3 regions of the Kitasatospora sp. NBC_01560 genome follow, and region 2 is predicted to be linked to each of the others. Evidence: riboswitches for the same ligand, from Rfam matches in the RefSeq annotation. Region 2 holds a riboswitch; each other region holds the start of a gene.
The links. A riboswitch is a leader RNA that binds a small molecule or an ion and turns the genes downstream of it on or off. The one in region 2 is predicted to bind thiamine pyrophosphate.
Positions count from the first base shown of each region.

Region 1: it holds a riboswitch for thiamine pyrophosphate, as region 2 does, so the genes downstream of both, thiC (phosphomethylpyrimidine synthase ThiC) here and OH807_RS22165 (purine-cytosine permease family protein) in region 2, are expected to answer to the same signal.
Region 3: it holds a riboswitch for thiamine pyrophosphate, as region 2 does, so the genes downstream of both, thiO (glycine oxidase ThiO) here and OH807_RS22165 (purine-cytosine permease family protein) in region 2, are expected to answer to the same signal.

Region 1 is NZ_CP109364.1:4,823,757-4,833,317, forward strand. It holds gene OH807_RS21065 (hypothetical protein) at 52-540, opposite strand; gene thiC (phosphomethylpyrimidine synthase ThiC) at 678-2,486, opposite strand; TPP riboswitch at 2,482-2,616, opposite strand; gene OH807_RS21075 (hypothetical protein) at 2,776-2,982, shown strand; gene OH807_RS21080 (flotillin family protein) at 3,086-4,549, shown strand; gene OH807_RS21085 (3-oxoacyl-ACP synthase III family protein) at 4,642-5,655, shown strand; gene OH807_RS21090 (glycosyltransferase) at 5,652-6,392, shown strand; gene OH807_RS21095 (AMP-binding protein) at 6,410-7,894, shown strand; gene OH807_RS21100 (cytochrome P450) at 7,891-9,051, shown strand; gene OH807_RS21105 (NAD-dependent epimerase/dehydratase family protein) at 9,045-9,561, shown strand, end outside.
Region 2 is NZ_CP109364.1:5,070,943-5,080,503, forward strand. It holds gene OH807_RS22160 (glycerophosphodiester phosphodiesterase family protein) at 1-129, opposite strand, end outside; gene OH807_RS22165 (purine-cytosine permease family protein) at 230-1,729, opposite strand; TPP riboswitch at 1,722-1,870, opposite strand; gene OH807_RS22170 (S1C family serine protease) at 2,251-4,020, shown strand; tRNA gene OH807_RS22175 (tRNA-Ser) at 4,083-4,170, shown strand; gene OH807_RS22180 (peptidoglycan-binding protein) at 4,392-5,513, shown strand; gene OH807_RS22185 (MerR family transcriptional regulator) at 5,599-6,435, shown strand; gene OH807_RS22190 (FAD-binding oxidoreductase) at 6,686-8,050, shown strand; gene OH807_RS22195 (hypothetical protein) at 8,570-8,899, shown strand; gene OH807_RS22200 (pyridoxal 5'-phosphate synthase) at 9,453-9,561, shown strand, end outside.
Region 3 is NZ_CP109364.1:3,004,331-3,013,891, forward strand. It holds gene OH807_RS12850 (NAD(P)/FAD-dependent oxidoreductase) at 1-989, opposite strand, end outside; TPP riboswitch at 1,108-1,220, shown strand; gene thiO (glycine oxidase ThiO) at 1,215-2,381, shown strand; gene thiS (sulfur carrier protein ThiS) at 2,378-2,587, shown strand; gene OH807_RS12865 (thiazole synthase) at 2,719-3,495, shown strand; gene pknB (Stk1 family PASTA domain-containing Ser/Thr kinase) at 3,635-5,452, shown strand; gene OH807_RS12875 (FAD-binding oxidoreductase) at 5,615-6,985, shown strand; gene OH807_RS12880 (sulfite oxidase-like oxidoreductase) at 7,025-7,654, opposite strand; gene bfr (bacterioferritin) at 7,874-8,353, shown strand; gene OH807_RS12890 (bacterioferritin-associated ferredoxin) at 8,433-8,714, opposite strand; gene OH807_RS12895 (class II 3-deoxy-7-phosphoheptulonate synthase) at 8,871-9,561, opposite strand, start outside.

The DNA.
Region 1 (9,561 bases), 250 kb from region 2:
CATTGGCTTCGTGGGTGGAGGGCTTGAGAGGAGTGCCCGCTTCTCCGGCGCCTACAGGCAGATCCAGCAATAGAGCTTCTCGCCAGCGCTGTGGGCGCGCCTGGCCAGTCGGATCAACTCTTCGGCCAGCGGCTGCATGTCTTCGACGCCGGCTGGGCGAAGCTCCTCCGTCTGCACCCACCTGGCGACGACCGTCGGCACATCCGCGTCGCTCACCTCTGCCAGCGTGTCCCGGACCGAGGCGGCAAGCTCGACCACCCACGGACCCGTGGCCCAGGGGTCGTCCTCGGCCTGCGGGCCGCCCGGTCCAGGCTCCGGGGTGGTCGGCCACACCGGACTCTCTTCCACGAGCCCTGCTTCCCACGGAACCTGACGGATGGCGGCGATCAGCTCCCCAAGCACAAGGTCCGGATCCAGGCGCTTGGCCTCGACCCCGTCGAAGTGGGGACTCCCACCGCCGACGAGCGGGCGGTCGTCCGCACCCTGCAGCACCCGTACGACCGAGGCCGCATCGGCTGCGCGAAAGTAGTCGGTCAACACGCCCACGGGTTCCTCCCCCACACGGTCCTTCGTCAGCCGACAGTAGACCAGGCACAACCGACACCAGCATCAACCGGAGCACCGCGCCGGGAAGCCCCCTCCTGCCTCCCGGTGCGGTGCCCCTATGAGCCGTGTTGTCAGTCCGCCAGCGGCAAGTACACCCGGTTACCCCGGGCCGCGAACTCCTCGGACTTGGCCTTCATGCCGGCTTCGGCCTCATCGTCGCTGGTCACGGCCATCTCGTCGCCGTAGGTGTCCATGATGCTTTTGCTGATCTTCATCGAGCAGAACTTCGGGCCGCACATCGAGCAGAAGTGCGCCGTCTTGGCGGGCTCGGCGGGGAGGGTCTCGTCGTGGAACGCGCGGGCCGTCTCCGGGTCGAGGGCCAGGTTGAACTGGTCCTCCCAGCGGAACTCGAACCGGGCGTCGGAGAGTGCGTCGTCCCACTCCTGGGCGCCGGGGTGGCCCTTGGCGAGGTCGGCGGCGTGGGCGGCGATCTTGTAGGTGATGACGCCGGTCTTCACGTCGTCCCGGTTGGGCAGGCCCAGGTGCTCCTTGGGCGTGACGTAGCAGAGCATCGCGGTGCCCCACCAGGCGATCATCGCGGCGCCGATGCCGGAGGTGATGTGGTCGTAGCCGGGCGCGACGTCGGTGGTGAGCGGGCCGAGCGTGTAGAACGGCGCCTCGTCGCAGATCTCCTTCTGGAGATCCATGTTCTCCCTGATCTTGTTCATCGGGACGTGGCCCGGGCCCTCGATCATCACCTGGACGTCCCGCTCGCGGGCGATCCGGCCCAGCTCGCCGAGGGTCTGCAGCTCGGCGAACTGCGCCTCGTCGTTGGCGTCGGCGACGGAGCCGGGGCGCAGCCCGTCACCGAGCGAGAAGGTGACGTCGTAGCTCGCGAGGATGTCGCAGAGCTCCTCGAAATTCGTGTAGAGGAAGTTCTCCTGGTGGTGCGCCAGGCACCAGGCGGCCATGATCGAGCCGCCGCGCGAGACGATGCCGGTCTTGCGGCGGGCCGTCATCGGCACGTAGCGCAGCAGCACGCCGGCGTGCACCGTCATGTAGTCGACGCCCTGCTCGCACTGCTCGATGACGGTGTCGCGGTAGACGGCCCAGCTGAGCTCCTCGGCCTTGCCGTCGACCTTCTCCAGTGCCTGGTAGAGCGGCACCGTCCCGATCGGCACGGGGGAGTTGCGCAGGATCCACTCGCGGGTGGTGTGGATGTTGCGGCCGGTGGAGAGGTCCATCACGGTGTCGGCGCCCCAGCGGGTGGCCCAGGTCATCTTCTCCACCTCCTCCTCGATCGAGGAGGTGACGGCGGAGTTGCCGATGTTGGCGTTGATCTTCACCAGGAAGTTGGTGCCGATGATCGCCGGCTCCACCTCGGGGTGGTTCACGTTGACCGGGATGACGGCGCGGCCGCGGGCCACCTCGGCGCGGACGTACTCGGGCGCCAGGCCCTCGCGCAGGGCAACGAACTCCATCTCGGGGGTCACCACGCCGCGCTTGGCGTAGGCGAGTTGGCTGACGGCGGCGCCGTCGCGGCCGCGCAGCGGACGACGCGGGCGGCCGGGGAAGACGGCGTCGAGGTTGCGCAGGTTCCCGCCGCGCGGCGAGGTGTGCTTGATGCCGTCGTCCTCGGGGCGGGCCTCGCGGCCGTCGTACTCCTCGGCGTCGCCGCGCTGGCGGATCCAGGAGTCACGCAGCGGCGGCAGCCCGCGCCGGACGTCGGGCTGGTACGCCGGGTCGGTGTACGGGCCGGAGGTGTCGTACAGCGGAACGGTGCGGCCGTTGGTGAGCACGACCTCGCGGTAGGGCACCCGCAGGTCGGGACGGGATCCGTCGCGGTAGGCCTTGCGCCAGGCCGGGGTCGGGTAGCCGGTGCCCGCGCTGCTGACGGCGGCGTTCCGGGCAGACTTCGGCTGTGCATCGAACGTGGTCATCAGACCCTCTACTCCCTACGCCGGCATTACCCGGTCAGGTTCCTGCGGTCGGCGCAGCGTTCGGTTCGTCCGACGACGTCCCGGTCAGCGCCCTCTCAGCCCGGTGCTCCGAGCTCCCGTGTCCGCAGGCGGTGTTGCCTGCGCATGACGTCCAACACCGTAGCGAGCGAATCGCCGCTGGTCCAGAGGGGGTCCACGGGCGGGGATCGCGGCGGCGGGGCCGCCGGGTCGGCTCCGGGCGGGCACACTGGCAGTCGGGCGGGCAGCAGGGCGACGAGGGAGGGCCGCAGTGATCGGGAGTGCCGGGCGGGTCAGCGGGGCGGTCGGGGCGGGGCTGGTCGGCGAGGTGATGGTGCACGTCCCGGAGCGGCAGGGGACGGAGGCGTTCCTCGCCTACCTGGCCGTACCGGGCGAGCGGTTGGCGATCGGGACGCCGGTGGTGGTGATCGAGTACCACCCGCCGCGGACGGTCTACGTGGCGCCGGTGCTGCCGTGACAGGGTTGTGACAGACCGTCACGTCGGTTCCCTTCTCTTCGGGTTGTGCCGGGCGGACAATCCGTAACGGCACATCTCATGTGCCGGAAGGGGGAGTTGAACCATGCTGTTTACCATCGTCGGGGCGGGCCTCGCGGTACTGCTGGTGGGGATCACGCTCTTCAAACTCATGTGGCGGGTGGCCGAGCCCAACGAGGCGCTGATCATCTCGGGCTCCCGGCACCGGACCGAGGGGGTCGGTGACGGGCTGGGGTTCCGGATCGTCACCGGGCGCGGCACCTTCGTCACACCGGGCCTGCAGGGGGTACGCAGGCTCTCGCTGGACCTCAACGAGGCCGAGCTGGACGTCGAATGCGTCACCACCCAGGGCATCCCGGTCCGGGTCAAGGGTGTGGTGATCTTCAAGATCGGCGACGACGACGTGTCGATCGCCAACGCCGCACGGCGCTTCCTCGACCAGCAGAAGCTGATCAGCCAGCGCGTCCACAACGTCTTCGCCGGCCACCTGCGCTCGATCGTCGGCGGGCTCACCGTCGAGGACATGATCCGCGACCGGGAGCGGCTCACCGGGGAGACCAGGGCCGCGTCCGGGCTGGAGATGGAGAAGCTCGGGCTGATCATCGACACCCTGCAGATCCAGGAGATCATCGACCCGACCGGCTACATCAAGAACCTCGCCATCCCGCACGCCGCCGCCGTCCAGCGGGATGCCCGGATCGCCCAGGCCGAGGCCGACCGGATGGCCACCGAGGCCGAGCAGGAGGCGGCCGCCCGCAAGGCCGAGGCGACCCGCAACAGCGCCATCCAGCAGTCCGCCTACCAGGCCGAACGCGACACCGCCAGCGCCCGCGCGCTGCAGGCCGGGCCGCTCGCCGAGGCCGCCGCCCGGCAGGAGGTCGTCGTCCAGGAGACCAAGGTCGCCCAGCTGGAGTCCCAGCGCAAGGAGCAGCAGCTGCAGATCGACGTCCGCAAGCCGGCCGACGCCCGGGCGTACGAGACCCGCACCCGGGCCGAGGCCGACCGCGACGCCCGGATCTCCGCCGCACAGGCGCAGGCCCGGGAGACCGAGCTGAAGGCGGCGGCCGAGGCCAGCCAGGTCCGGATCGCGGCGGAGGCCGACGCGGACGCCACCAAGCTGCGCGGTCTGGCCTCCGCGGAGGCCACCAAGGCCACCGGCCAGGCCGAGGCGGCGTCGTCCGAGGCCCGCGGTCTGGCCGAGGCGGCAGCCGCCCGGGCGATCGGGCTGGCCAAGGCGGAGGGGATCAAGGCGCGGGCCGCGGCCCTCACCGAGAACCCGGACTCGGTGGTGGCGCAGGAGCTGGCGGAGAAGTGGCCGGAGATCGTGCTGGCCGCCTCCGAGTCCTTCGGCAACGTCGAGCACATGGTGCTGCTGAACGGCGCCGAGGGCGTGGGGGACCTCTTCACCAAGGCGCTCACCATGGGCGGCACGGGGCTCGGGGTGGCCCGGCAGCTGCTCACCACACTGCAGGGGCCGGTCCAGCAGGCCCCGGCGCCGCCGGTGCCGCCGCAGCCGGTGCCCGTGCAGAAGGTGCCGATCGAGGAGTGACGGCCGCCCGGCGCACGATTGGGTAGCCGGCGGCGCCCACCTGAGTACCCGTACTCAGGTGGGCGCCGCCGCGGCCGCCGGAGCATGGGGGCATGCACCCAGCAGCCACCCCGCGGATCGGCATCACGGCCGTCGGATCCCACCTGCCCGCCCGTCGCCTGACCTCCGGCCAACTCCAGGAGGAGGTCACCGCGGGCGGCCGGCTCCGGTTGCCGGAGCGGATGTTCGAGAAGGCGACCGGCATCGTCACGCGGCACTTCGCGGCCGACGGCGAGTTCGCCTCCACCCTGGCGATCGGCGCCGCCCGGCGCGCCCTGGACGCCCGCGGCATCGGCCCGCTCGACATCGACCTGTTGCTGTACGCCTCCGCCACCCGGGACGTCTGCGAGCCGGCCACGGCCCACCTCGTCCAGGCCGAACTGGGCTCCCGCGCCCACGCGCTGGACGTCAGCAACGCCTGCAACAGCTTCCTCAACGGGATCGACCTGGCCCGCGCGATGATCCTGGCCGGCCGGGCCCGGCGCGCCCTGGTCGTCACCGGCGAAACGCCCAGCCGGGCGATGCGCCGCGACCCGGCCGGTCCGGCGGACTTCCGGGACGGCTTCGCCGGGTACACCTTCGGCGACGCCGGCGCGGCCGTCGTGGTCGAGGCGGTCGGGCGCGGCGGCATCCTCGACGTCGAGACCGAGACCGCCTCCGAGCACTGGGAGGTCGGCGGGATACCCGGCGGCGGCTCGCGCCACCCGCGCGGCGACGAGTACAGCTACTTCCGCGGCAGCGGCAAGGAGTTGCGTGGGGTCTTCGAGAAGATCGGCGGCGCCATCCTGACCCGGGTGGCGGCCCGCACCGGCCTCGGCTGGGACGACTACGCGCGGGTGCTGGTGCACCAGGTCACCGTCCCCTACCTGGAGCGCTTCGTCGAGCTCACCGGCGTGCCCGCGGAGAAGCTGGTGCTCACCGTACCCGAGCTGGGCAATGTCGCCAGTGCCACGCTCGGCATCCAACTCGACCGGATCAAGGACGAGTTGCGCCCCGGTGACAAGGTGCTGCTGATCGGTCTCGGCGGCGGCGTCAGCCTGATGACGATGATCTGGGAGGCGTCGTGACGGAGCTCTGGGTGATCGTCCCCGCCTACCAGGAGGAGGCCCGGATCGAGGGCACGCTGAACGCCCTCGCCGCCCAGCGGGACAAGGACTTCACCCTCCTGGTGGCCGACAACGGATCCACCGACGGCACCGTCGCGAGCGTCCGTGCCTTCGCCGGGCGGGCGCCGTTCCCGGTCGAGGTGCTGGTCGAGCCGGAGAAGGGCGTCGGCTCGGCCGTCGACACCGCGTTCCGGCACGCCATCGCGCGCGGCGCCACCCTGCTCGCCCGCACCGACGCCGACTGCCTGCCCGAACCCGGCTGGACGGCCGCCGCCCGCGCCGGGCTCCTCGACTGCCACGGGCTGGTCTGCGGCCGGGTCACCGCCCGCCGGGACGAGCACGGACCGGCCGGCCGCGCGGTGTTCCTGGCCCTCGTCGCGATCGGCGCCCTCTTCGGCCGGATCCGGCCCGCCCACCACCGCCGGCACGGCTACCTCACGCCGTACCGGATGCACGCGGGCAACAACATGGCGATCAGCGCCGAGCTCTACCGCGCGGTCGGCGGCATGCCGCGCCGTCCCTCGCCCACCGACCGCACGTTCATCAACCTGGTCCGCCGCCACACCACCGCGATCGTCCACCGCCGCGACATGGTGGTGCAGAACTCCACCCGCCGGATCCGTGCGTACGGCGTGGTCGGCACCGCCCGCTGGTACCTGGAGCGCGGTGCCGGGCCGCACTCCGCCGACGTCCGCTGACCCCCGGAGGCCCCGCCGTGCTCGACCGGCTCGCCCACACCCTGCGCACCGTCCACCCCGACCGGCCCGCCGTCCTGCGGCACACCCGCACCGGCGCCACCCGGACGGCGATCCGCCGCGGTGAACTCGCCGACCTCGCGGACGCCTACGCCGCCGCCCTGCACGCCCGCGGCCTCGGCGCGGGCGCGACCCTGGGTGTCGCCGTCCGCCCCGGACCGCGGGCGCTCGCCGTCATGCTCGCCGCACACCGGCTCGGCCTGCGGGCCGCCGTGCTCGACCCCACCGCCGGGCCGGACGTGCTCGCCGCCCGGCTCGCGCTGGCCGCGCCGGAGCTGGTCCTCGCCGACGCCGCCGCCCAGGCGGTGGCCGGCTGGGCCGGCCCCCTGGCCCGCCGGGCCGAGCTCGCGCTGCCGCCGCTGGCCACCCTCGGCCCGGTCGCCACCCTCGGCCGCCGGCTGCCCGGCTGCGCGCCCCGGCTGCAGGCCTCCTCCGCACCCGTGCCCCGGCCCGGCGGCCGCAGCACCGACGCCGACGCCGACGCCGTGATCGTCTTCACCTCCGGCACCACCGCCCGCCCGCGCGCCGTCGTACACACCCGGGACGGCCTGGCCGCGGGGCTGCGGACGGTCACCGAGCTGGTCGACCCGCGGCCCGGCAGCACGGTGCTCGGCGGCACCTTCTTCGTCCTCGTCCCGGCCCTCGTCGCCGGCGCCGCCGTCGCCCTCCCGGCCCGGACGCCGCACGCACTGGCCCGCCAAGTCACCCGGCAGGCACCGGACCAGACCTACCTCACCCCGCCCCAGCTGCGGGCCGCCCTCGGCGCCGGGGCCCGCTTCTCCGGCCGGGTCTGGACGGGCTCCGCGCCCGCCGACGCCACCTTGCTGGGCCGGGTGAAGCAGGCCGGCGCGGACCAGGCCTGGGGCGTGTACGCGCTCACCGAACTCTTCCCCGCAGCGGCCGTCGAGGAGGCCGCGAAGCGCGCCTTCACCGGCCCCGGGGACTTGGTCGGCGCGCCCCTGCCCGGCGTCCGCACCGCCCTCGGGCCGGACGGCGAGCTGCTGCTGACCGGCCCCGGCGCCCGGCACCGCTACCTCGGCGAGGAGCCCGACCCGTGGGTCCGCACCGGCGACCGCGCCGCCCTCACCCCGGACGGCCGGATCGTGCTCGCCGGGCGGCTCAAGGACATGGTGCTGCGCGGCGCCGAGAACATCTACCCCGGCCTGTACGAGCCCGCGCTGCACCTGCCGGACGTCGAACTCGCCGTCCTGGTCGGCGTCCCGCGGGCCGGCGCGCCCGGTGACGAACGGCTGGTCGCCCTGGTCCAGCCCCGCCCGGGCGCCGATCCGCACCGGCTGCGCGCCGCCCTGCGGGAGCCGCTCGACCGGATGGGCGCCGCCCGGCCGGACGCCGTGCTCTTCGGCGAGGTGCCACTGGCCGGGCGCTCCCGCAAGCCCGACCGGGCCGCCGCCTCGGCCCACTGCGCACGGGAGTTGACCGCATGAGCCGCCCTGCCCCGACCACCGCCGCCACCGGCCCCGCCGGCCTCGCCACCGCCACCGCCACCACCGGTCCCGCCGCGGCCGCGGCCGGCTCCCGGGCCGCCCGCCGGCGCGACCGCCGGGTCTACCTGCGCAGCCACCCCGTCCTGTTCGCGCTGCTCGCCGCCACCCGCCGTCGTCCGGTCCGCCGGCTCGGCCGGACCGTCCTGGTACACGGCCCGGACGCCTATCGGGAGGCGCTCACCAAAGTCCCGCTCGACCGGACCGCGCCCGGCACCACCGGCGGCGCCGCCGCACAACTGACCGACGGCGGGCTGCTGTTCGACCAGGACGGCGCCGAACACCGCACCGCCCGCCGCGAACTGGCCGCCGGGCTCGGCGGCGGCGCGCTGGAGCGGATCCGCCCGCACTGGCAGGCCGTGCTCGCCCGCCGCACCCCGGAGCTCACCGACGGCACCCTCGAACTGGTCCACCTGGCCATGGAGTTGGCCGGCGTGACGGTCTCCGCACTGACCGGCTCCACGGCCGCCCCGGGCACCCTCGCCCGAGCCGCCGCCGAGGCCGCCGCGGCCACCGCGGCCGACCACCTGCCCGGCCCGCGCCCGCCCGGGCGCCGGGCCGCCGCCCGGGCGGACGCCGCCGCGGCAGCGGCCCGGCTCACCGCGCTGCTGCCCGACCCGCTCGACGCCATGCTCGCCGTCGCCGCCGTCAACACCACCGTCGCCGCGCTCCCCCGGGCCGCCGCCTGGTGCGCCGACGCCGGCCTCTGGCCCGCCGTGGACGCCGCGAGCGCCCCCGGGCTCGCCGCCGAGCTCCTCCGGCTGACCGCCCCCTCGCCGCTGCTCCCCCGGGTGGCCGGAGCCGATGCCACCCTGGCCGGCTGCCCCGTCCGGGCCGGTGACCGGCTGGTGCTGGTCGCCCGGCACGCCGCCGGGGCCCACCGGGCCGCGCCCGCCGCCGGCCCGGCCGCCGCCCAGGCCGTCTTCGGCGCCGGCCCGCACGCCTGCCCCGGCGCCGGCCTGGCCCGCGCCCAGCTCGCCGACGTACTGATCGCGCTGGCCCCGCACCGCCCGGTGGTCGCCCGGGCCCGGGTCGACCGCCGCTCCGCGCTGCCCGGGTACGCCGAGCTCACCCTCCGGGCCGGAGCGGGCCGATGCTGATAGCCGTCACCGGTGCCAGCGGCTTCTGCGGCTCGGCCGTCGCCCGCACCGCGGCCGGCCTCGGCCTCGACGTGCTCTGCCTCGGCCGCAGCCCGGGGCCGACCGGCCGGCACCGGTACTGGGACGCCACCGCCGGCGAGCCCGACCTGACCGGCGTCGACCTGGTGGTGCACTGCGCCGCCGCCGTCGGTGACCCGCGCCCCGGCTCGCCCGGCGAGGCCGGCCAGTACGCCGTCAACGTCACCGGCACGGCCCGCCTGCTGCGCGCCGCGGCCGGCCGCCCGGTCGTCTGGGTGAGCAGCGCCAGCGTCTACGACCCGCGGCTCCCCCGCACCCTGGTCACCGAGGACCACCCCACCGCGGGCGGTCACCTCAACGCCTACGGCCGCACCAAGGCCGCCGGCGAACGGCTCGCCCTCGCGGCGGGCGCCGTCGTGCTGCGCCCGCGCGCCGTCTACGGCCCCGGCGACCCGCACCTCGCGCCGCGGCTGCTCGAACGCGTCCGCCGCG
Region 2 (9,561 bases):
CTCGTCGAGCGCACGGCGGTAGGCCGCGAGCGTGTGCTCGGGCAGCGCGTGCGAGGAACCGCGGTGGGCGATCACCTGGACGGACGGCGCGGTGCGCGCCGCCGTCGGGGAGAGGTCAGGGCTGGTCACACCGTCCACGATAGGCGGCGGATGTGACGCGAAGGCGAAGACGGCCCCAACCTGCGGGGCCGTCTTCGTTGCGTCGTCCCGGTCCGCCCGGCCCGGGGCGTCAGGCCGCGGTCGTCCGGCGGGTCAGCGGGGTGAGCGCCCAGGTGGCCAGGGCCGGCACCAGGAAGCCGAACAGCGAGGCCGAGGTCCACTCCTGCGGGGTGAAGTGCAGCGCCTCCTGGGCGGAGGTCCAGAAGTCCGTCCACCAGCCGGCGATCGCGGTCGGCGCGATCAGCTGGTAGACCGCGAAGCCGAGCGCCCACGGCAGCAGCATCAGCCAGCGGGACGGCGCGTCGTCGGCGAGGTTCCACCCGCGCCGGCCGGCGCCGAGGAAGTAGTCCACCGCCAGCACCGCGAACATCGGCACGAACACCGAGCCGATCAGCCCCAGGAAGGCGTAGTAGGAGTCGGTGAACTCGGTGATCTGCAGGGCGAGCACGGTGATCAGCAGGCCCGTCCCGCCGGTCAGCACCCGGCGGTCCACCTTCGGCAGCAGGTTGTGCACCGACATCGCGGTCGAGTACACGTTGGCGAAGGACTGGTCGGTCTCGCGCAGCACCAGGACGAGCAGGAACAGCCAGCCGGCCCAGACGCCCAGGAACGAGTCGAAGATCTTCGTCGCGTCGCCGCCGGACTGCAGCAGCGCGAACAGCCCGAGCACGTAGCACCAGACCTGGGCGAGGGTGTAGCCGGAGAAGCTGCCCCAGAACGCGGCGCGCGGGGTGCGCGAGTGCCGGGTGTAGTCGGCGGCCAGCGGGACGAAGGAGATCGAGACGGCGATCATCGCGTCGGTGGCCTTCAGGAAGCCGTGCCAGTTGCCGGCGCCCGGGTCCGGCACGCCGTTGCGGCCCAGCTGGACGGTGAAGTAGACCATCGCGACCGCCACCGCCGCGGCGACGAAGCGGCGCAGGACCGCGATCGCGCCGAGCGGCCAGATGGTCAGCGCGGTGGTCACCGCGCCCGCCAGCACGACGAACACCCAGCGGTAGCCCTCGGTGTGCACGACGGTCTGCGCGCCCATCGCGATGACCAGCAGCTCGTACACGCCCCAGCCGATGCACTGGACGATGTTCAGCACGGTCGGGACGTACGACAGCCGGGTGCCGAACAGGCCGCGCAGGTTCGCCATCGCCGGCGCACCGGTGCGCGCGCCGATCAGCGCGGCCACACCCAGCATCGCGGTGCCGACCACGGTGCCGGCCACGATCGCGGTGATCGCGGCGGCCAGTGACAGCTCGCTGCCCGGTGCGCCCAGCACGGTGGCGGCGGTGGTGAAGCCGATCAGGCTGACGCCGAGGTTCATCCAGAGCGCGAAGTGGTCGCGGAAGCGCAGCGTGCGCGGCGGTGCGGTGTCCAGCACCAGCGGCGCCTCGACCCGCTCGGCCCGCTCCGGCCGGTCCAGCACGGTGGTCGCGGCCGGCGCGCCGGAGACGGTGGTGGCGGTGCCGGCGGGGGAACCGGAGACGGTGGCCGCCGCGTCGGAGTGAACGGTCGTGGACGACTCGGAGAAATCCTTGGACGACGGCGCGCCCGAAGAAGAGGATGGCGAAGCAGGCGGCATGGCCGATACTCCCTACGCCGGCATTACCCGGACAGGTTCCGGCGGTCTGCGCCCCCTCGACGGTCCGTCCACGGATGCCGTGGCGTACGGTCGACCGGCGCACTCTCAGCCTGGTGGGTCCAAGCTCCCGCGTGTCAGTTTGGAGCGACAGGCTAACCGGCGCCGGGATGAACGCCAAGGCCGGACGCCCGGCGGTCCGCATCGCGGGACGTCGTGCGCGACGTCGTGCGGGACGGGGTCGGGAGGGGCCGGGAGTCGTCCGCGGCGCCGCCGGCGCACCCGGTGCAGGCTGTGCCGGTCGCTGCCGGGACACTCGGGCAGCCGCTTCGGCAGGTGCTCCGGCGGTCACGTCGGCGGCCGTTCCGGGGGCTGTTCCGGTGGCCGTTCCGGGGGGCGCCCGGGCGGGTGCTGTCGGACCGGGCTAAGGATTCTTATGAGTTCTTCAGAAGGCTCCTTACGGCAATCGAATCGAGTGTGCGAAAAACTATGGTTGTTGGTCCTGTCAGCTATGGAGGTCGTCCGTGAGCACCGAGCGCGAGGTTGGGTCCACCGGGCCGCAGGGGGAGCAGCCCTCCGACGGCCCGGGGGTGGTGGGTCCCGCTCCTGACGGCCCGGCGCAGTCCGCGCCCGCACGTCCCACCCCCGCAGAGGTGACCGAGGCCGACTACCCGCTGACCGACGCCGGGGGGCCCGCCCCGGCCGCGGGCGGGTCCAACCCGACCCTGGCGTTCAGCAAGGTGCCCGCGCCCGAGCCGGCCGCCGCCCCGGCGCCCGCGGCCCCCGCCGCAGCGCCCGTCGCGGCCGACAGCGGGTACATCGACGCCCCGCCGCCGGTCCTGCCGCCCGCCCCGCCGGCGCAGGCCGCCCACGGGGCGCCCGCCGCCCCGGCCGGCAACCCCTACGCCACCCCGGCCGCCCCCGGCGCCCCGGTGGCCCCGCCCGCACCTGCCGCCCCGGTGGCCGCGGCCGCTCCGGCCCACGACCCGTACGGTGCTCCGGCGGCGCCCGGCCAGCACCACCCGTTCGGCGCCGGCCAGCCGCTCGGCGGCTGGGCGATGCACGACACCACCTCCGGCGGCGCCGGCACCCCCGGCGGCCCGGGCTACCCGGGCGGCCCGCTCGGCTACCCGGCCGACTACCCCGGTGCCCCCGGGCCCGGCGGCCCGCGCAAGAAGCGCGGCGGCCTGATCGCCCTGGTCGCGGCCGTCGCCCTGGTGGCCGGTGTGGCCGGCGGCGCGCTCGGCGTCACCATCGCCGACCGCAACGACAGCAGCATCTCCGCCGCGGACGACCACAAGAGCACCACCGTGCAGGCCAACAGCCCGCAGAAGAACGAGCCCGCCCCCGGCTCCGTCGCCGGCATCGCGCAGAAGGCGCTGCCCAGCGTCGTCACCATCAAGGCGCAGGGCAACGGCGAGTCCGGCACCGGCACCGGCTTCGTCTTCGACACCGAGGGCCACATCCTCACCAACAACCACGTCGTCGCGCCCGCCTCCAACGGCGGCAAGCTGACCGTCAAGTTCGCCGACGGCACCTCCTACGGCGCCTCCGTGCTCGGTCGCGCCGAGGGCTACGACGTCGCCGTCGTCAAGCTCGACACCCCGCCGAAGGGCAAGCTGACGCCCCTTCCGCTGGCCGACTCCGACAAGGTCAACGTCGGGGACTCCACCATCGCCATCGGTGCCCCGTACGGCCTGGAGTCCACCGTCACCACCGGCATCATCAGCGCCAAGGACCGCCCGGTCGCGTCCGGCGACGAGACCGGCGCGCAGTCCTCGTACATGAACGCCCTGCAGACCGACGCCTCCATCAACCCCGGCAACTCCGGCGGCCCGCTGCTGGACGCCGGCGGCGCGGTGATGGGCATCAACTCGGCGATCCAGTCCAACACCTCCAGCACCGGCCGGGCCGGCAGCATCGGCCTCGGCTTCGCCATCCCGATCAACCAGGCGAAGTGGGTCGCAGAGACCCTCATCAAGAGCGGCAAGCCGGTCTACGCCAAGCTCGACGTGCTGCGCAACGACGACTACAAGGGCGACGGCGCCCAGATCCAGACCCGCGACATCCAGGGCACCCCCGCCGTCACCCCCGGCGGCGCCGCCGACAAGGCCGGCCTCAAGCCCGGCGACGTCATCACCAAGCTCGGCGGCAGCCCGATCGAGAACGGTCCCGCCCTGGTCAGCAAGATCTGGACGCACAAGCCCGGCGAGACGGTCGACGTGGAGTACACCCGCAACGGCCAGACCCTCACCACCAAGGTCACCCTCACCGAGCGCGTCGGCGACAGCTGACCCCCACCCCCCGAAATCCTGTGCACCGAACCCCGCCGGACCCGTTAGGCTGACCTCCGCCTGGAGAGCTGCCCGAGCGGCCTAAGGGAACAGTCTTGAAAACTGTCGTGAGGTGACCCCTCACCGTGGGTTCGAATCCCACGCTCTCCGCCGGTGGTGAATGCCACGAAAAGGGCGGGTATCGGCATCATGCCGATACCCGCCCTTTTCGATGGTCGCATTCGGGGCGGGGGTGTCGGCGGGGCAGGGCGGGGCCTGTCCGGATTCACCTGAATGGGGGGTTTGGGGTAGAGGTGTCCTCGTGTGGGAGTGGGGGTCTCGTTTGCCGGGAGTAAGGGGCGGACCGCCCTGGGCCCGGCGAGGAGAGACGGATGGCCTGGTACCCCGGCGCTGAGAAGATGGAGCTCCAGCCCGAGTCGGACGAGCAGCCGGCGATCGTGCCGACGCAGGTGATCTTCCACAGCATCGCGGCGCCGTGGACGCCGCGGCGCATCTACGAGTACTGGCGGGACTCGACCAACCTGGAGTCGCACTTCGGGGTCGGGTACGACGGGAGCGTGGGCCAGTTCGTGGGCACGCAGACCCGTGCCGACGCCAACATGGCGGCCAACCGGCGGCCCGACGGCACGGGCGCGGTGAGTGTCGAGTCGGCCAGCAACGACCAGCACACCGACCCCTGGACGGACGCGCAGGTGGTCGCGATGGTCGCGCTCGGCGTCTGGCTGAACCGGCAGCACGGGATCCCGGTGCGGGTCTGCCGCAGCGCGGACGACCCGGGCTTCGGGTACCACCGGCTGTTCCCGGACTGGTCGGACGGCGGCACCGCGTGCCCGGGGGACGCGCGGGTGCGGCAGTTCCACGAGATGGTGCTGCCCGGCATCGCCGCCGGGGCGGGCGGGGCGAGCACGCCGACGCCGCTGCCACCCCCGCGGTCGGACACCGGCCCGGCCCGGTACCGGGTGACCATCAACGGTCTGGAGTACGGCTACGGCGCGCACGGTCCGCAGGTCCGCGAGGTGGGCGAGGCGCTGGTGGCGTCCGGGCACGGGTCGTACTACACGGCCGGTCCCGACGAGGACTGGCGCGACGCCGACACCATCAACTACCAGGAGTACCAGCGCAGTCTGGGCTACTCGGGGGCGGACGCCGACGGGGTGCCGGGCGAGGGGTCGCTGCGCCGGCTGCTCGGCCGGCTGCCCTCGCCGCGGCGGGTCTCGCTGGCCCACGTCGTCGCGGCGGCCCGGACCGACCCCGGCGCCGAGCAGGGGCACCAGACCTACGGCGGTGAGGTCCGGATCGTCGAACAGGCCCTGGCCGACGAGGGGTTCCTGGAGCAGCGCTGGGTGGACGGTTCGCTCGGCACCAGGACGGTGCAGGCGTACGCGGCGTACCAGCGAAGCCTCGGCTACGCCGGCACCGACGCGAACGGCATCCCGGGGCAGCGCAGCCTTCAGGAGCTGGGGCAGCGGCGGGGGTTCGACGTGACCGACTGACGGGCCGGTGCATTCGGCCGGCACCCGGCGGACCGAGGCCGGTGCTTGACCATGACACGGTGTGAGGGACTGCACTGGAGGCATCATGTTCAACATCGGAGACTTCGCCAAACACGGCCGGGTATCGGTCCGGATGCTGCGTCACTACGACGCGATCGGGCTGCTGCGCCCGGCCCGCGTCGATCCGGCCAGCGGCTACCGCAGCTACGAGGCGGCCCAGCTCGCCCGGCTCAACCGCGTCATCGCCCTCAAGGAGCTCGGCTTCACGCTGCAACAGGTGCTGGCCGTGCTGGAGGAGCGGGTGGACGCGGCCGAGCTGCGCGGGATGCTGCGGCTGCGGCGGGCCGAGCTCGCCGCCGCGATGGCGGCGGACGCCCAGCGGCTGGCCCGGGTCGAGGCGAGGCTCCGGACGATCGAGAGCGAGGGACACATGTCTGCGCAGGATGTCGTGCTGAAGCGGGTGCCGCCGGTCCGGGTGGCGGAGCTGACGGCCGTTGCGGCGAGTTACCAGCCGGAGGACATCGGGCCGGTGATCGGCCCGCTGTTCGCACAGCTCTGCGGCCGGCTGGCGGAGGCGGGCGTTGCGCACGCAGGTCCGTCGGTCGCCCGGTACGAGGACGTTCCGGACGGGGACGGTGCGGTGCTGATCCGGGTCGCCGTCCCGGTCGGGGCGTCGACGCCGGCGGCGGTGGCGGGGGAGTACGGCTTCGAGCTGGTCGACCTGCCCGCGATCCCGGAGGCGGCGACCATCGTGCACCGCGGGTCGATGGACGATGCGGTGGGTGCCTTCCAGACGCTGGCCCGCTTCATCGCCGAGAACGGTTACCGGTCGACGGGGTACGCCCGGGAGCTGTACCTGGAGTGCCCGGAGACTCCGGCGGACTGGGTGACGGAGTTCCAGGAGCCGGTCGTCCGCGGTTAGCCACCGGCCACCGGCCACCGGCCACCACCCCCGCGCACGCCCGCGCCCGTCCGTGACCTGCGGACGGGCGCGCCCGCGGCGGTGACGGCCCCCGCCCGCCGCGGAGCGGCGTACTTGCCCGTCGTCCGGCCGCGGGGCAGAGTGCGGACAGGAGCAGCGGGCGCAGGTCGGCAGGCCTCGCTCCCGGGCGGCATGCGACGGAGCGGCGTACCGCCGAGCGGCGGGCGCCGGGTGGCGATCGGAGATGGCGATGAGCGATCTGACGGACCGGCTGGCCCAGGGGCTCCCGCCCGGGGCGCTGGCGGTGGACCCGGATGTCATGGCCGCCTACAGCCATGACATGGCGGGCTTCTGCGCGGCCGGCACCCCGGCGGTGGTGGTCTTCCCGGAGACGGTCGAGCAGGTGCAGCACGTCATGCGGACCGCCACCGAGCTGCGCGTGCCGGTGGTGCCGCAGGGCGCCCGGACGGGGCTTTCCGGTGCGGCCAATGCCGTCGACGGCTGCATCGTGCTGTCGATGGTGAAGATGAACCGGATCCTGGAGGTGGATCCGGTCAACCGGATCGCGGTGGTGGAACCGGGCGTGGTGAATGCGGAACTGTCGCGTGCTGCTGGCAAGTTGGGACTCGTCTATCCACCGGACCCGTCGAGCTGGGAGTCCTGCACGATCGGCGGCAACATCGGCACCGGCGCGGGCGGCCTCTGCTGCGTCAAGTACGGCGTCACCAGCGAGTACGTGCTCGGGCTGGACGTGGTGCTGTCCGACGGGCGGTTGCTGACCACCGGCCGGCGGACGGCCAAGGGCGTCGCCGGTTACGACCTGACCCGGCTGCTGGTCGGTTCGGAGGGGACGCTGGGCGTGGTGGTCCGGGCGGTGGTGGCCCTGCGGCCCGCACCGGCACCGCAGTTGGCGCTGGCGGCGGAGTTCCCGAGCGCGGACGCGGCGGGTGCCGCGGTCTGCGAGGTGATGGCCCGCGGCCTCACGCCCTCGCTGATGGAGCTGATGGACGCGGTGAGCGTGCGGGCGGTCAACGAGCTGGGGCAGATGGGGCTGCCGGAGTCGACCCAGGCGCTGCTGCTGGTGGCGTTCGACGGTTCGGATCCGACGGTCGGGCTGGCCGCGGTCGCGGAGATCTGCCGGGCGGCGGGGGCGACCGAGGTGGTGCCGGCCGACGACCAGGCGGAGTCCGAACTACTCCTGGAGGCGCGGCGGCTGGCGCTCCCGGCGCTGGACCGGCTGGGCACCACGATGATCGACGACGTGGCGGTGCCGCGGTCGAGGCTGGCGGAGATGCTGAACGGCGTCGCCGGGATCGCGGAGCGGCACGGGCTGACCATCGGGGTGGTGAGCCATGCCGGGGACGGCAACACGCACCCGATCGTCATCTTCGACGCGGACGACGCCGAGGAGTCGGCCCGGGCGCAGCGGTCCTTCGACGAGATCATGGCGCTGGGGCTGGAGTTGGGCGGCACGATCACCGGGGAGCACGGGGTCGGTCTGCTGAAGCGTGAGTGGCTCGCGCGGGAGCTGGGGCCGGTGGGTCTGGAGCTGCAGCGTCAGCTCAAGGCGGTCTTCGATCCGCTGGGCATCCTCAATCCCGGAAAAGCAGTCTGATCGTCGGCTGGTCCTGACGTCGCTTGGTCCTGATGTCGGTCTGTCCTCAGGTCGGTTGGTCCTCATGTCGGCCGGTCCGATCGTCGGGCTTTTCGGGGCCATCGACCCTTTTTCAAGTAGGATTGTTTGAATAGTCGCAGGATGGCTTGATTTATCGACATGGTGCGGTGGTGCCACTGCATGGGGGCGTGTTGGCCGGGGTTGCGCGCCAGGGTTGTGCGCCGGTTCCTTTGTGTACCGCTCGGGCGCTGCCCGCAAAAGCCTCGACGGCTGCCACCGTTCGGGCGAAATGGCAGGTCGGGAGCGGTGTGTTGGCGCGCTTTCCACTGAGGGTGCCGTTATTCCCTGCCGCACTGGATATCACGCTAACGGGCGAAGTTGCCTGGGCGAGGTGGTGCTTTGTCGATTTGTTGCGGAAGTCTGTCTCTCGGCGTCGCAGCCCGCAGGTGTTCGTCTGGCCGGCGAACTCCCGCACAGATTGCATGAATGCACGACTAACAGCTTTCCTGGAGGCAACTCATGGCTCGCATCCGCTCCCGCCGGCTGGCCGGTCTTCTGGTCGCCGCCCCGCTCGCGGCCGGTCTGCTGCTCGCGGGCGCCGGCTCCGCCGCCGCCGACAACGGCGCGGGCGCCAACGACGGCTCCAACAGCGGCGTGGTGTCGAACGTCGGGACGGGCAACGTCTTCGGCTCGGTCGACGGCAACTACGTCTCCACCCAGCAGACGGCCACCGGCGTCGGCGCCTCGAACCAGGCCAACACCCTCGCGGTGAAGGACAACACGGGCGTCATCCTGGCCGGCCAGTCCAACAAGAACGTCAACATCGTCTTCGCCCCGGTCTTCCACTGACCGGATCGGGTACCACCGACGGCGGGGGCGCCGGAGGTGGGTGACCGCGGGTGAGCTGAGCATCCGCGGCGGGGCTCGAAGCGAACGACTCGATGCAGTGAACGACCGGGGCAGCGGAAAGGGTCACCGCGAACCGGCCTCGTGGGCGGCGCCGATCGACGGCGCCGCCCACGAGTGCGTCCGGGGCGGCTCCACCCACGGCGCCCACCCGGCCTGCCCGGCCCGACCGCCACCGATGCCCGCCCGCCACCGATGCCCGGCGCGACCCGCCCGCCCCGGCGACACCCGGTCCGCCCGCCCCGACGACACCCGGCCCCGTCCGGCCAGGGTGCGCGCGGAGCCGTCACACCTCGGCGGTACGGTTGCGCTCCGACAGCGCACCCCCGCGCCCGGGCCCCGGAGGCCCGGCCGGCGAGGGGCTGCGGCCGCGGCAACCGGAAGGAAGGGTGCGATGGCAGCGGAGGAGGAGGGCCTGACCGGTCCGGGCGAGGCCAGGCCGGCGCCGGCACCGGATTCGGAGTCGAGGCCGGAGCCACGCTCCGAAGCCAGGTCCGTGCCCGAGTTGCTGCTCGGCCGCCCGCCGATGGCCCGCCCACTGCCGTCCTTCGACGCCGAGGACGCCCCGGCCGAGCCCGGCCCGCTCTTCGTGGACTGGCTCACCA
Region 3 (9,561 bases), 2.1 Mb from region 2:
TCGCGGTGGCGCCCGGCGTACTGCACCGTCCGGCCGAACTGCTCCGACCAGAAGTACGGCACCGGGTCGTACGGCACGTCCGCGCCCAGCACCGCGGCGGCGGCCGCCTCGCCGGACTGCAGCGCGTGGTCCCAGTGCTGGACGGTCAGCCGGGCGCCGGTGCGGGCGGACGGGTAGCTCGCGCAGTCCCCCGCCGCGTGGACGCCGGGCAGGTTGGTGCGCAGCCGCTCGTCCACCAGGACGGCGCCGGCCGCGTCGAGCTCGATCCCGGAGCCGGCCAGCCAGTCCGTCGCCGGGCGCGCCCCGATGCCGACCACCACCTCGTCGGCGGGCAGGCGCGAGCCGTCGGCCAGCAGGACGGCGCCGGGCTCGACGGCCGCGACGGCGGCCCCGCAGCGCAGCTCGACCCCGGCCTCGGCGTACCAGGCGGCCATCGCGCGGCCGATCCCGGCCGGCAGCGCGCCGGGGACGGGCGCCGGGCCGGCCTCCACCACCGTCACCTCGCAGCCGGCCGCGCGGGCCGCCGTGGCCACCTCGGCGCCGATCCAGCCCGCACCGACCAGCACCAGCCGCAGGCCGGGGCGGAGCAGGGCGCGCAGCGCCAGGGCGTCGTCCAGGGTGTGCAGCAGGTGTGCGCGCTCGGCACCGGGCAGGACGCGCGGCGCGGCGCCGGTGGCGATCACCAGGGCGCCGTAGGGCAGGTCGCCGCCGTCGGTGTGCAGCACTCCCGGGGTGAGCCCGGTGGCCCGGCGGCCGGTGAGCAGCTCGATGCCCAGGTGCGGGTAGTCGATGTCGAGGGTGGTGGCGTCGGCCTTGCCGAGCAGCACCTCCTTGGAGAGCGGCGGCCGGTCGTAGGGCGCGTGCGGCTCCTCGCCGACCAGCACGATCCGCCCCCGCCAGCCGCCCCGGCGCAGCCCCGACGCGCACTGCGCCCCGGCCAGCCCGGCGCCGACCACCACCACCTGATCCGTCCCGCTCAGCTCTGCCACGCCGTCACTGTACTGGCGCCCCGGCGGGCGCCGTCCGCCACCGCCCGGGCCGCCGGCGGGCCCGCTGTCCACCCTTCGTACGCGCCTTCGGCGGCGGCAGGGCCCGGAGTTAAGGTGGGGGCACCATCACGGGAGCCCGGCGGACCGGGCTGAGAGGCGGGCTGGAACGGCCTGCGACCGTCCGAACCTGATCCGGGTCATACCGGCGAAGGGAGAGCAGCGACTTTGACACGCTTGGCACCGGGCAGCCATGCCGACGTGCTGGTGATCGGCGGGGGCATCATCGGCCTCGCCGTCGCCTGGCGGGCGGCGCAACGCGGGCTGCGGATCGTCGTGGCCGACCCCTCCCCCGGCGGCGGCGCCGCCCGGGTCGCGGCCGGCATGCTCGCACCCGTCACCGAACTCCAGTACGGCGAGGAGCCGCTGCTGCGCCTCGGGATGGCCTCCAACCAGCGGTACGCGGCCTTCGCCGCCGAACTCGAAGAGGCGAGCGGCGGGCAGGACACCGGCTACCGGCAGTGCGGCACGCTGGCCGTCGCGCTCGACGCCGACGACCGCGCGGAGCTGCGCGAGCTGCACGCCTTCCACCTGCGGCTCGGCCTGGACTCGCAGTGGCTGACCGGCCGGGAGGCGCGCCGGCTGGAGCCGATGCTCGCCCCGGGCGTCCGCGGCGGCCTGCACGTCGCCGACGACCACCAGGTGGACGGCCGCCGGCTGCTCACGGCGCTGCTGCGGGCCGGCGAGGCCGCGGGCGTGGCCGTCCGGCCCAGCGCGGCGGCCGAGCTGCTGGTCGAGGACGGCCGGGCGGTCGGTGCCCGGCTCGGCACCGGCGAGACGGTCACCGCCGACCGGGTCGTGCTCGCCGCCGGCCCGGACAGCCACCGGCTGCCCGGCCTGCCCGCCGGCGTGCTGCCGGCGATCCGCCCGGTGAAGGGCCAGATCCTGCGGCTGCGGATCCCGCCCGCGTACCGGCCGTTCCTCAGCCGCAACGTCCGCGCGGTGGTCCGCGGACAGCACCTGTACCTGGTGCCGCGGGAGAACGGCGAGCTGGTGATCGGCGCGACCTCCGAGGAGCAGGGCTACGACACCACCGTCACCGCCGGCGGGGTGTACGAGCTGCTGCGCGACGCCCACGAGCTGGTCCCCGGCATCACCGAGCTGCCGCTGGTGGAGACGTCCGTCGGGCTGCGCCCCGGCTCCCCGGACAACGCGCCGCTGCTCGGCCCGACCGCCCTGCCCGGCCTGGTCGCCGCCACCGGCCACTACCGCAACGGCGTGCTGCTCACCCCGGTGACCGCCGACCTGCTCGCCGAGTACCTGGCCTCCGGCACGACGCCGGAGCTCGCCGCACCGTTCTCCCCCACTCGCTTCACCACAGAGGTCCCCGCATGAGCGACATCCCCCTCACCGTCAACGGCGAGCCCCGCCAGGTACCCGCCGCGACCACCCTCGCCGAGGTGGTGGCCACCCTCAGCCGGGCCAACACCGGCGTCGCCGCCGCGCTCAACGAGGCCGTGGTGCCCCGCGGTTCGTGGCCGCTCACGGAGCTCGCGCCGGGCGACCGGATCGAGATCCTCACCGCCGTGCAGGGGGGCTGACCGTGAGCGCCCCGCTCCGCACCGACACCCCTGCCGCCCCAGCCACCCCTGCCGCCCCAGCCACCCCTGCCGCCCCAGCCACCCCTGCCGGCCCGACCGGCGCCGCCGGTGACGACAAGGACCTCCTCAGCATCGCCGGCACCACCTTCGGCTCGCGCCTGATCATGGGCACCGGCGGCGCCCCCAGCCTGGAGATCCTGGAGCAGGCCCTGCGGGTCTCCGGCACCGAGCTGACCACGGTGGCGATGCGCCGGGTCGACGCCACCACCCAGGGCTCCGTGCTGGACGTACTGACCCGCAACGGCATCCGGATCCTGCCGAACACGGCCGGCTGCTTCACCGCCGGCGAGGCCGTGCTGACCGCCCGGCTGGCCCGCGAGGCGCTGGGCACCGACTGGGTGAAGCTGGAGGTGATCGCTGACGAGCGGACCCTGCTGCCGGACCCGATCGAGCTCCTGGACGCCGCCGAGACGCTGGTCGACGACGGCTTCACCGTCCTGCCCTACACCAACGACGACCCGGTGCTGGCGCGCAAGCTGGAGGACGTCGGCTGCGCGGCGATCATGCCGCTCGGCTCGCCGATCGGCTCCGGCCTGGGCATCCGCAACCCGCACAACTTCCAGCTGATCGTGGAGGGCGCGGGCGTCCCGGTGATCCTGGACGCCGGTGCGGGCACCGCCTCGGACGTCGCCCTGGCGATGGAGCTGGGCTGCGCCGCCGTGATGCTCGCCTCCGCGGTGACCCGCGCCCAGGATCCGGTGCTGATGGCCGGGGCGATGCGGCACGCCGCCGAGGCCGGCCGCATGGCCCACCGGGCCGGCCGCATCCCGCGGCGGTTCCACGCCGAGGCGTCCTCCGCGATGGCCGGCCGGGCGGACCTCGACACCCGCGAGCGCCCGGCGTTCTGACCGGCCGCCCGGGCCCGCCGTCCGGTGGGCCCGGGCCGGGCTGGCCGGGCCGGCGGCGCACTGTCACAGCCCGGCCACGAACGCCCCGCGCGGAGCCGCGGGAGGGCCGCGTCGACGGCGCCACCACTAGACTCGCCGGGTGGACAAGGCGGACATGGCACTGCACGACCCCCTGACCGGCACCCTGCTCGACGGGCGGTACCTGGTCGGACAGCGGATCGCGGCCGGCGGGATGTCCACCGTCTACCGGGGGACGGACACCCGGCTCGACCGGGTCGTCGCCCTCAAGGTGATGCACCCCGCGCTGGCCGGCGACGACGGCTTCACCGGCCGGTTCATCCGCGAGGCCAAGGCAGTGGCCCGGCTCGCCCACCCCAACGTCGTCAACGTCTTCGACCAGGGCGCGGACGGCGGCCACGTCTTCCTCGCCATGGAGTACGTGCCCGGCCGGACCTTGCGCGACCTGCTGCGCGACCGCGGCGCACTCTCCATCCGGGCCGCCCTGGACGTCCTGGAGCCGGTGCTCGCCGCGCTCGGCGCCGCCCACCGGGCCGGCCTGGTGCACCGCGACGTCAAGCCGGAGAACGTCCTGATCACCGACGGCGGGCTGGTCAAGGTCGCCGACTTCGGCCTGGTCCGGGTGCTGAACGCCCCGGACGGCGCGGCCGCCTCCGGCACCGCGACGACCGGCACCGTCCTGGGCACCGTCTCCTACCTGGCCCCCGAGCAGATCCGGCCCGGCGCCGACACCGACCAGCGGGTGGACGTCTACGCGGCCGGCATCCTGCTGTACGAGATGCTCACCGGCCACCGCCCGCACACCGGCGAGAACCCCGTCCAGGTGATGTACCGCCACCTGCACGAGGACGTGCCCGCGCCCTCGGCCACCGTGCCGGGCGTCGTGCCCGAGCTGGACGCGATAGTGACCGGCGCCTGCGCCCGCGACCCGCAGGCCCGCCCGTTCGACGCGGTCGAGCTGCTGGCCGCCCTGCAGCGGGCACGCCGGGCGCTCACCCCGGACCAGCTGGACGCCGAGCCGCCCGCCTCCACCCGGTCCAGCCCGCAGTACCCGACCAACGAGCCGACCTCGGTGATCCGCCCCGCCGCCGCCCGGGCCGCCGCCCGGCCGGACGCCGGGCCCGCCGCGGGCCCGGTCGAGCGGACCAGTGTGCTGGACGTCCCGCCCGAGGTGATGGACCAGCTGCTCACCGAGCCGCGCCCGTACGACGAACCGCCGCCGCCGGCGCGGGCCCGGCGGGCCGGCCGGCCGCGCCGGCTCCCCCGCCGGCCGCTGATCTGGGTCTCCGTGCTGGCGGCGCTGGCGCTGCTGGTCGGCGGCACCACGTTCGCGCTCTCCGGCGCGCTGTACACGACCGTCCCGGCCGTGATCGGCAAGGACCGCGCCGAGGCGCAGCGGGTCCTGGACGCCGCGGGCATGCACGGGCGGTTCACCGAGGTGTACAGCGAGAGCGTCCCGGCCGGCCAGGTGATCTCCACCGATCCGGGGGTCGGCGCCCGGGCCCGCAAGAGCGACGCGGTCGGCGTCACCGTCTCCCGCGGCCCGAAGCGGATCGCCGTGCCGGAGCTGGCCGGCAAGCCGGCCGAGCAGGCCGCCGCCGCCCTGTCCGGCGTCCAGCTGGCGCGCGGCAACGTCACCGAGACGTACAACGACACCGTGCCGGAGGGCGCGGTGATCAGCAGCTCGCCGGCGGCCGGCCAGCAGCTGCCGGAGAACACGCCGGTCTCGCTGGTGGTCAGCAAGGGCATGGTGCCCGTCCCGGACGTGACCGGCCTGTCCAAGGAGGACGCCGCCAAGGCCCTGCAGGCCGCCGGCTTCGCGATGCAGAGCAGCGGCGTCAACCTGTTCGGTACCGGCAAGGTGTCCGGGCAGTCCCCCGCCGCGGGCGAGCGCCGCCCGCAGCACACCGTGGTGACGGTCAACTTCCCGTTCATCTGAGCCGGCCGGCCCCCGGGCCGCGCCGGGCCGTCGCGGGCGGGGCGGCGTAGCGTGGAAACCAGGCCTGCCCGGCCCCGCCTGCCGTCGAAGGGGGAGGGCTGCGGCGCCGGGACCTCCGGACGGGGCTGCGTGGCGGCCTGGTACCCAGAGGATGTGGTCGTCATGGCCGGAGCAGCCGTCGACGGCTTGAGGGAGCTTGTACGGGGCGCGGTGATCACCCCCGCGGACGCGGGGTACGAGGAGGCCCGCCGGGTCTACAACGGCATGGTCGACCGGCGGCCCGCGGCGGTCGTCCGGGTGGCCAACGCCGGCGACGTGATGACGGCGGTCGGCTTCGCCCGGGACAACGGGCTGGAACTCGCCGTCCGCGGCGGCGGCCACAGCGCGCCCGGGTTCGGGACGTGCGACGGCGGCCTGGTGATCGACTTCTCCGGCCTGCGCGGCGTCCGGATCGACCCGGAACGCCGGACGGCCCGCTGCGAGGGCGGCGTCACCTGGGGCGACCTGAACGCGGCCGGGTACGCCTTCGGGCTAGGGGTGACCGGCGGGATCATCGGCAGCACCGGCATCGCCGGGCTGACCCTGAACGGCGGCTTCGGCCACCTCGCCCGCGGGCTCGGGCTGAGCTGCGACAACCTGATCGCCGCCGACGTGGTGACCGCCGACGGCCGGTTCCACACGGTGAGCGAGGAGGAGGAGCCCGAACTCCTCTGGGCGCTGCGCGGCGGCGGCGGCAACTTCGGCGCGGTGACGTCCTTCGAGTACCGGCTGAGCCCGGTCAAGGACGTGGTGGCCGGGCCGGTCGTCTACGAGCTGGAGCACGCGGCCGACGTCCTGCGCTTCTACCGCGAGTACATCCAGGACGCCCCCGAGCAGCTGGGCCTCTTCCCCGGATTCCACGTCGCACCGCCGCTGCCGTTCATCCCCGAGGACCGCGTCGGCGACAACTTCCTTCTCCTGGTGCCCTGCTGGGCGGGGCCGCCGGCCGAGGCCGAGCGGGTGCTCGCCGCGCTGCGCGACGCCGCACCGGTGGTGGCCGAGGGCGTCGGCCCGGTGCCGTACCCGGCGTTCGGCGAGGCCTTCGACCCGCTGCTGCCGCCGGGCCTCCAGCAGTACTGGAAGGGCCTGTTCGCGAGCGAGCTGACCGACGGCGCGATCGCCGCCCACCAGGAGTTCGGCCGGCGGGTGCCGACGGTCAACTCCGCGGTGCACATCTACCCGATCAACGGGGCCTGCCACCGGGTCGCGGCCGACGCGACGGCCTTCGCCCACCGGGAGGCCACCTTCGCCACGGTGATCGCCGGGGTCTGGCCCGACCCGGCCGACAACGACACCAACACCGCCTGGGTGCGCGACTACTACGCCGCCCTCGCGCCGCACTCCGACGAGGCCGGCTACATCGGCTTCATGGACCACGACGACCAGCACCGGATCGAGGCCAACTACCGGGGGAACTACGACCGTCTGGTGGAGCTGAAGCGGCGGTTCGACCCCGGGAACCTGTTCCACCTGAACCAGAACCTCAAGCCCTGACCCGCCTGACCTGCCTGACTCGCCCGGCCCGGCCGCGCCTCAGCGCAGCGGCCCGTCGCCCGGCTCCTCCTGGTAGGAGAACCGCTGCTCCTGCCAGGGGTCGGCGAGGTTGTGGTACCCGCGCTCCTCCCAGAAGCCGCGCCGGTCGGCCCGCATGTACTCCACCGCGCGGACCCACTTGGGCCCCTTCCAGGCGTACAGCCGCGGCACGACCAGCCGGACGGGGAAGCCGTGCTCCGCGGTGAGCGCCTCGCCGTTGCGGTGGGTGGCGAAGAGGGTGTCCGGGTGGGCGAAGTCCGCCAGCCGGAGGTTGGCGCTGTACCCGTACTCGGCCCAGACCATGACGTGGGTGACGCCGGGGGCGGGGGGCACCTGGGCCAGCACCTCGACGGCCGGCACGCCCGTCCACTCGTTGCCGAGCATCGAGAACTTGGTGACGCAGTGCAGGTCGGCCCGGACGGTGGTGCGCGGCAGGGCGGTGAAGCCGGTGAAGTCCCAGCTGTGCTTCTCCGCCGAGGCGGTGGCGCCGAAGACCTGGAAGTCCCAGGTCAGTGGCTTGAAACGGGGGACGGGGCCGTAGTGCAGGGCGGGCCAGCCGCGTTGCGGGCGCTGCCCCGGCGGGAGCCTCGGGTCAGACGGCTGAAGCGGTTCTTGTTCGGACTGACCCATGGCTCCATGGTGACAGACGGCGGACGATGCCCGGCGCGCGCCCCTTTCCGGCCCCGCACGCCCCGCCCGTACGGGCCAATGGTGGCCCAAATCGGATATTCCGGCACATGTCCTAGTGAGTGTGAACTTACTGGAATTTCTTCCCATCACGGTGCCAGGATGCGTGCAGCCGGAGGGTACGGCCGTGGTTCCCGGACGCACAGCAGGAAGGCAGCCGCCATGAAGGGCGACGCAGAGGTCATCGAATTCCTCAACGAGCAGCTCACCGCAGAGCTGACCGCCATCAACCAGTACTTCCTGCACGCCAAGATGCAGGAGAATTTCGGCTGGACCAAGCTCGCGAAGTACACCCGGCACGAGTCCTTCGACGAGATGAAGCACGCCGAGGTGCTCACCGACCGGATCCTCTTCCTGGACGGGCTGCCGAACTACCAGCGGCTCTTCCACGTCCGGATCGGCCAGACCGTCAAGGAGATGTTCGACGCGGACCGCCAGGTCGAGGTCGAGGCGATCGACCGGCTCAAGCGCGGGATCGTGGTGATGCGGGCCAAGAACGACGTCACCTCGGCGAACATCTTCGAGTCCATCCTGGCGGACGAGGAGCACCACATCGACTACCTCGACACCCAGCTGGAGCTGCTGGAGAAGCTCGGCGAGGCGCTCTACCTGGCCCAGCTGATCGAGCAGCCGGAGTCCTGAGCGCCGCTCCGGGCGCCGGCTCCCCGCACGTCCGGGCCGCGGGCACCGGAATCCGGGGCCGGGCCGGGCAGCCGGCCGATCAGGCCGCGCGCAGCGGCGCGAACGGAGCTGGTTCCGACGGTGCGGCCTCCGGGTACGGCGCGGCGTCCGGGTCGGCGAGCCCGAGCTTGGCGGCCAGCCGGGCGGTCGGGCAGGGCCGCGCGCCGTGCTCGCCCAGCAGGGCCTGTATCCGGCGGACGCAGGAGCCGCAGTCGGTGCCGGCCTTGCAGCCCTTGGCGATCTGGCGGGGGGTGTTGGCACCCCCGTCGATCTCCTTCTTCACCTGGGCCTCGGTGACCGCATGACACATGCACACGTACATCGCGGTATCTCCCGGGGGGTGAAGCGGAATGGATCTTGACTAAGGCTTGCCTTAGTTCACTAAGCCTCACCTTACCCGCTGGAACGGGCGTGAAAAAGCCTCTGCGGCCCCGGATCGCTCCGGGGCCGCAGAGGCCTGTCTCACACTCGGTGCCGCTCAGTGGCCGCCGCGGTACATCTCGGCCACCAGGAACGCCAGGTCCAGCGACTGGCTGCGGTTGAGCCGCGGGTCGCAGGCCGTCTCGTAGCGCTGGTGCAGGTCGTCGACCAGCACCTCGTCGCCACCGCCGACGCACTCGGTGACGTCGTCGCCGGTCAGCTCCACGTGGATGCCGCCCGGGTGGGTGCCGAGCGCGCGGTGCACCTCGAAGAAGCCCTTGACCTCGTCCAGGACGTCGTCGAAGCGGCGGGTCTTGTGGCCGCTGGAGGCCTCGAAGGTGTTGCCGTGCATCGGGTCGCAGATCCAGACCGGCTGCGCGCCCGAGGCGGTGACCTTCTCCACCAGGGCGGGCAGGTGGTCACGGATCTTGCCCGCACCCATCCGGGTGATGAAGGTGAGCCGGCCGGGCTCGCGCTCCGGGTCCAGCTTCTCGATCAGGGTGAGCGCCTCGTCGACCGAGGTGGTCGGGCCGAGCTTCACCCCGATCGGGTTGCGGATCCGGGAGGCGAACTCGATGTGCGCGTGGTCCAGCTGGCGGGTGCGCTCACCGATCCAGACCATGTGACCGGAGACGTCGTACAGGTCACCGGTGCGCGAGTCCACGCGGGTCAGCGCGGTCTCGTAGTCCAGGATCAGCGCCTCGTGCGAGGAGAAGAACTCGACCGTCTTGAACTCCTCCGGCGCCACG